2 regions of the Micromonospora sonneratiae genome follow, and region 2 is predicted to be linked to the other one. Evidence: riboswitches for the same ligand, from Rfam matches in the RefSeq annotation. Region 2 holds a riboswitch; the other holds the start of a gene.
The links. Region 2 has a riboswitch for thiamine pyrophosphate ahead of thiE (thiamine phosphate synthase). Riboswitches for the same ligand answer to the same signal wherever they lie in the genome.
Positions count from the first base shown of each region.

Region 1 (3,400 bases), on a different contig from region 2:
ATGAGCAGCCAACCGACCCGGGGCTCGTGGTGCCCCTTACCCCCGTGTCCGTGGTCGTGTCCATGGTCGTGCTCTTGTCCGTCACCTTCCGGATCTCCGGTGGCGGTCGACACGGGCTGCCGCAGGTCGTACACCAGGGTCATCACCGCGGCGACCACCAGCAGGATCCCGGCGGCGATCAGGAACGGACGCAGCCCCTCCTTGACGTAGCGCAGGTAGATGTCGGTGACGCTGGCCTTGAGCACCGCGCCACCGAGCAGCAGCAGTACGACCGCCTGGGCCTGCCGGTTCACGCCGCACCCACCACTTCGCTCATGACGCACCCACCACTGTCGCTAACGAGGCGCTCACCGCGGTCGCTCATGACGTGCTCACCGCTGTCGCTCATGACGTGCTCACCGCGGTCACTCATGACAGAAACAGTGCTCCCACCCCGACGGAGACTCCGACCGCGACGACGAAGGTCGTCGGCGCGAACCGGAAGGCAAACCGACGCCCGAAGACGCCGGCCTGCATGGAGATCAGCTTGAGATCGACCATCGGCCCGACGACCAGGAACGTCAACCGCGCGGTCAACGAGAACTGCGACAGCGACGCGGCCACGAAGGCATCCGCCTCGGAACAGATCGACAGCAGCACCGCCAGTACGGCCAATGCCAGCACCGACAGCACCGGGTTGTCGGCCAACGTCTGCAACCACCGCTCGGGCACCAGCACGTTGATGCTGGCGGCGGCCATCGCGCCGAGGACGAGAAAGCCTCCCGCGTGTACGACGTCGTGTCGTACGGCGGCCCAGAACGCCCGCCCCTTCGACTGCCCGTCGAGTTCGGGCCGGTACGGCAGCCGGATCCAGTCGGCGCGGCCGAGTCGCAGCCAGAGCCACCCCATAATCATGGCGACGATCAGGCTGGCCCCGGCCCGGGCGGCGACCAGCTCCGGATCGTTCGGGAAGGCGACCGCGGTGGCGGCCAGCACGATCGGGTTGATCGCCGGGGCGGCCAGCAGGAACGCCAGCGCGGCGGCCGGGGTGACGCCCCGGCGGATGAGCGATCCGGCGATCGGCACCGATCCGCACTCGCAGCCGGGCAGCACGACTCCGGCGCAGCTGGCCACCGGTACGGCCAGCGCGGGGTGACGCGGCAACGCCCGGGCCCAGAAGGACCGGGGCACGAAGACCGCGATTACGGCGGAGAGCACGACACCGAAGACGAGAAACGGCACGGCCTGCACCATCACGGACACAAACACCGTGGTCCAGGTCTGTAGCCGGGGATCGGAGATGGCGCTGCCCAGTGGTCCCCGGAAGATCACCAGCAGGATCAGCAGTGCCGCCAGTACCTCGACCGAACGGTCCTCCCAACCACGGCCGGACCGCCGACGACGAGGTGTCCCCGGGTCGGGGGTGTCGCGAACCGGCCCGCCGCCGGGTGTGGATGCTGCGGGAGCGTCGCGAACCGGCCGGACGCCGGGTGTCGATTCTGTGGAGGTGCCAGCGGGCGGGATCGTCCAGTCGATCTCGTCACCCGTCCGGGTGCGACCGGGGGCCGCACGGTCGGGGGCCGTCACAACAGTTTCGTCCCTTCGCTCGACGTTCCGCGTGGGCCCTCGACGTTTCGCGTGGACCTCTGCTTAGTGGCGGCGGCCAGCTCACCCTAACCCGAACCGGGGTGGGCACCACCACACCGGCCAGCCGAGCCCCTGTGCCCTTCGGCTGGTTGGTGCTAGCGTCTGCGGAACAACTTCACATCCGACAGGGGAGCGCACAGCGCTGAGAGTGCGGGTCACACCCGCAGACCCTCGAACCTGATCTGGGTAATGCCAGCGCAGGGAGTTCGGTCGAACCTCCAGCCGCGCCGCAGTCCGGGCCCACCGGATGGCGGCGTGCGTCTTCTCCTGGTTCGTTCAAGGGACTGGGAGGCAACATCATGAGTCAGCCTGACAACCACCGATGGCGTACGGTCGACGTCGTCGTCGCATCGGTCATCGCCGTCGCCTTCGGCGTCGTCTTCTGGGCGTGGGGTTACGTCTGGAGCGCCACCGATGCCGCGTTCGCCTTCTTCCCACCGGCACAGTCCCTGCTCTACGGCATCTGGTTGGTGCCGGCGGTGCTGGGTGGGCTGATCATCCGTAAGCCCGGTGCGGCGCTGTACACCGAGACCGTGGCCGCCATCGTCTCCGCCCTGCTCGGCACCCAGTGGAGTGGCACGGTCATTCCGCAGGGCCTGGTCCAGGGCCTCGGTGCCGAACTGGCGTTCGCCGCCCTGCGCTACCGCTCGTTCAAGCTGCCGTCGGCCATGCTGGCCGGGGCGATGACCGGGCTAAGCGCATCGCTGTTCGACTTCTTCGTGTGGAACACCGAGTACGCGCTCTGGTCGTACCGGATTCCGTACGCCCTCGCCACGATCGTCAGCGCCGCCCTGGTGGCCGGCATCGGCGGCTGGGCCCTGACCCGGGCGCTGGCCGGGACCGGGGTGCTGGACCGGTTCCCCGCCGGCCGCGAACGCACCGCCATCTAGCCCACCCATCCCGGTTGATCATGAAGTTATCACCCGGAAAACGCCGATATTCCGACGATAACTTCATGATCAACGCGGAGGGACAGGCATGAGTGTGGTCGAGTTGCGCGGGTTCGGGTGGCGGCACGCCGGTCGGAAGGCCTGGGCGGTACGTGACGTCGACCTGCGGATCGAGCACGGCGAGCGGGTGCTGCTGCTCGGCCCGTCGGGTGCCGGCAAGAGCACCCTGCTGGCCGCGCTCGCCGGCCTGCTGGCGGAGGACTCCGGTGAACAGGCCGGCACGGTCGAGATCGACGGCTTGGACCCGCGCAAGGCCCGGGAACGGGTCGGCATCGTCTTCCAGGATCCGGTCACCCAACTGGTGATGGCCCGGTCCGGGGACGACGTCGCGTTCGGGCTGGAGAACCGGGGAGTGCCGGCCGACGAGATCTGGCCCCGGGTGGAGGAGGCGCTAAGGCGGGTCGGCTTCCCGTACCACCGGGACCGTCCCACGGCGGCGCTGTCCGGCGGCGAGCAGCAGCGGTTGGCACTGGCCGGGGTGCTGGCCCTGCGTCCCGGTCTGCTGCTGCTCGACGAGCCCACCGCCAACCTCGACCCGGCCGGGGCCGACCTGGTCCGTGGGGCGCTGGCCGCCGCCCTGGACGGGAACGTCGCCATGGACCGGAACACCACCCTGGACCGGAACGCTGCCATGGACCGGAACACCACCCTGGTCCTGGTCGAACACCGGGTCGCCGAGGCGCTACCGCTGGTGGACCGGGTGGTGGTGCTGGAACCGGGCGGGGGCGTACGCGCCGACGGCCCACCGGAGGCGGTCTTCGCCGTACACGGCGAGGCCCTGGCCGAGGCGGGAGTCTGGGTTCCCGGTCGGGCGGTGCCGCCCC
Region 1 covers NZ_JBHTMP010000025.1:64,526-67,925, reverse strand. The annotation lists gene ACFQ4H_RS17630 (TIGR03943 family putative permease subunit) at 1-293, opposite strand, end outside; gene ACFQ4H_RS17625 (permease) at 409-1,566, opposite strand; TPP riboswitch at 1,743-1,848, shown strand; gene ACFQ4H_RS17620 (ECF transporter S component) at 1,926-2,516, shown strand; gene ACFQ4H_RS17615 (ABC transporter ATP-binding protein) at 2,605-3,400, shown strand, end outside.
Region 1: another riboswitch for thiamine pyrophosphate. It lies ahead of ACFQ4H_RS17620 (ECF transporter S component); the one in region 2 lies ahead of thiE (thiamine phosphate synthase).

Region 2 (3,400 bases):
GGGCGGTGATGTGTGAGCAGCTGGAGCTGGACGGGTTGACCTATCCGTTCGACCTGGAACTCTGGTACGGCGACCGGGTGGCGGTGCTCGGTGCCAACGGGACGGGCAAGTCCCACTTCCTGCGGCTGTTGGCCCGGGGCGGCACCGACCCTGATCCGGCGAACGTGCCGCTGGCCGGTGGTCTGGACCTGACCCCGGTACGGCACGACGGCGTGGCCCGGTTGGGCGCCCGGGTCCGCCCTGGTCACTTCTCCCAGACCCACGACCGGCCGGAGTTGATGGAGAAGACCCTGGTCGAGGTGCTCTGGCGGGGGGACGAGCACCGCGCCGGGATGGACCGGCACGCCGCCATGGCCGCGCTGAGCAGGTACGAGTTGAGCGGCCAGGGCGACCAGCGGTTCGGGTCGCTCTCCGGTGGACAGCAGGCCCGGTTCCTCGTACTGCTGTTGGAGTTGTCCGGGGCGACGCTGCTGTTGCTCGACGAACCCACCGACAACCTGGACCTGGCCTCGGCGGAGTCACTGGAGGAGGGGCTGCGGGCCTTCGAGGGCACGGTCATCGCCGTCACCCACGACCGGTGGTTCACCCGGTCCTTCGACCGGTTCGTGCTCTTCCGTGGCGACGGTGAGGTGGTGGAGACCCCGGAACCGGTCTGGGGGGTGTAGGGAAGCCCTGTTGTCGCCTTCCGGGTGGGAAGGGTCCCTTCCCAACCCACGCCTGCCAACCGGGCCGTCGTCAGGCCACGACAGTCGACATGGGCATAGGGTTGATCAGTGAGTGAAATGACCTACCGCCGGCTCGGCAACTCCGGACTCGTGGTGTCCGTGGTTGGGGTCGGCTGCAACAACTTCGGCCGCAAACTCGACCTCGACGGCACCCGGGCCGTCGTCGACGCCGCGCTCGACGCGGGAATCAACTTCTTCGACACCGCTGACATCTACGGCCAGCCCCAGGGCGGTTCCGAGGAGCAGCTCGGTGCCGCGCTGCGGGGTCGACGTGACGACGTGGTGGTGGCGACGAAGTTCGGCATGAACATGCACGGGATGAACGGGCCGGACCACGGGGCCAGGGGTGCCCGGCGCTACGTTGCCCGCGCGGTGGAGGCGTCGCTGCGCCGGCTCGGCACCGACTACATCGATCTCTACCAGATGCACGAGCCCGACCCGGGTACGCCGATCGAGGAGACCCTGTCCGCGTTGGACGACCTGGTCCGCGATGGCAAGGTGCGCTACCTCGGCAACTCCAACTTCGCCGGATGGCAGATCGCCGATGCGGCGTGGGTGGCCCGGACCCGGGGATACACCCCGTTCATCAGCGCGCAGAACGAGTACAACCTGCTCGACCGGGACGTCACCGCAGAGGTGGTTCCGGCCTGCCAGCAGTTCGGTCTGGGACTGCTGCCGTTCTTCCCGCTGGCGGACGGGCTGCTCACCGGCAAGTACAGGCGTGGTGCGGCGGCGCCGGAGGGCAGCCGGCTGTCCGGTGGTGGCCGTTACGCCGAGCGGCTGGCCAACGCGCCGTGGGACACGATCGAGGCGATCGAGGCGTACGCGGCCGAGCGCGGCCTCACCATGCTCCACGTGGCGATCGCCGGCCTGGCCGCCCAGCCGGCGGTCACCTCGGTCATCGCCGGAGCCACCACACCGGACCAGGTACGGGCCAACGCCGCAGCCGGAAGCTGGCAACCCTCGGCCGAGGATCTCGCCGCGCTGAACGCCCTGCTCTGAACCTCGATCTAGATCACTGATCTCCCTGCGCTGAGCAGGCGCTGGCCGGGGCAACCGGGCACATCGGATGTTGACCGATCGATGCGTCCGGTTGCCCTTCGTGGTTGGTGTGTCAGGTCACCTTTCTTTACTTGACCTCCTCGACGACGTAGCCTCGGCGAAGAAGTGACCCACGGGAGCCCGGTGTACCGGGCTGAGAGGGGGGCTGCAGCCCCCGACCGTCGAACCTGATCCGGGTAATGCCGGCGCAGGGAGGAGTGTTGCCGTGCTGTCCCTGGGACGACTGCATCTCATTACCGACACCCGACCCGGGTGTGACCCGTTGGCCGTTACCCGGGCCGCGCTCTCGGTGGCCGGGCCGGACCTGGTCGTACAGGTCCGGGTGGCCGACTCGGCCAGCGACCGGGAAACCTACGACCTGGCCGTACGGGTCATGGACCTGTGCGCCGAGGCCGGGGCGACCTGCCTGGTCAACGACCGGCTGCACGTCGCGCTGGCGGTGGGCGCTGCGGGCGGACACGTCGGCGACTCCGACCTTCCGGTGGCCGCCGCGCGGCGGGTGCTGGGCCCGACCGCCGTGCTCGGCGTCACCGCTCGCACCCCGGCGACCGCTGCGGAAGCGGTCTCGGCGGGTGCCAGCTATCTCGGTGTCGGCCCGTGTTACGCCACCACGACGAAGGACGGGCTGCCGGCTCCGATCGGGCCGGCCGGCATCCGGGACGTGACCGGGGCGGTGGCCGTGCCGGTCATCGCGATCGGCGGTGTCACCCCGGCCCGGGTGCCCGAACTGTTGGCCGCTGGCGCGTACGGCGTGGCGGTCGTGGGTGCGGTCTCCACCGCTGCTGATCCGGCTCGCGCGACCGCCGCGCTGGTCGGAGCCCTTTCGTGTTAGGAAGGGCCCCCTTCACCGCAGAATCCGACCGGGAGCCCTTCCGCGCAGACGTGGCGGTGGTTGGCGGTGGGCCGATCGGCCTGGCGGTCGCCTGGCGGTGCGCGGTACGGGGCAGGCGGGTGGCCGTGTACGACCCGGACCCGGGCGTCGGTGGGGCGGACGGGGTGGCGGGCGGAGCGCTTGCCTCGGGCGGTGGGGCGGACGAGGTGGCGGGAGCTGTGTTCGCTGCGGGTCGCGGGGCGTACCAGGTCGCGGCTGGCATGCTGGCCCCGGTCGCCGAGGCGTACTTCGGCGAGGAGGCGCTGACCCGGCTGTTGACCGAGTCGGCCCGGCGGTGGCCCGCGTTCGCAGCCGAGCTTTCCGAGGTGTCCGGACTGGACCTCGGCTACCGTACCGAGGGCACCCTGGTCGTGGGGCTCACCAGCGACGACGTGGCCGAGGCGCGGCGACTGTGGTCGTACCAGCAGGATCTCGGACTGCCGATCACCCCGCTGCGACCGGCGCAGCTGCGGGCCTACGAGCCGCTGTTGGCGCCCGGTGTACGCGGCGGCGCGCATGCGCCCGGTGACCACCAGATCGACCCGCGTCGGTTGGTTGCCGCGCTGCGCGTCGCGGCCGACCGCGCCGGGGTGGCGTTCATCCGGGACACCGTCACCGACCTGTCCGCAGTGGACGCACCGACCGTGGTGGTGGCCGCCGGCTGTGGTGCCGCTGCGCTGACCGGCCTGCCGGTCCGGCCGGTGAAGGGCCAGATCCTGCGGCTGCGGGCACCCGGTGGTGC
Region 2 covers NZ_JBHTMP010000040.1:48,617-52,016, forward strand. The annotation lists gene ACFQ4H_RS23335 (ABC-F family ATP-binding cassette domain-containing protein) at 1-665, shown strand, start outside; gene ACFQ4H_RS23340 (aldo/keto reductase) at 783-1,727, shown strand; TPP riboswitch at 1,891-1,998, shown strand; gene thiE (thiamine phosphate synthase) at 1,993-2,619, shown strand; gene thiO (glycine oxidase ThiO) at 2,613-3,400, shown strand, end outside.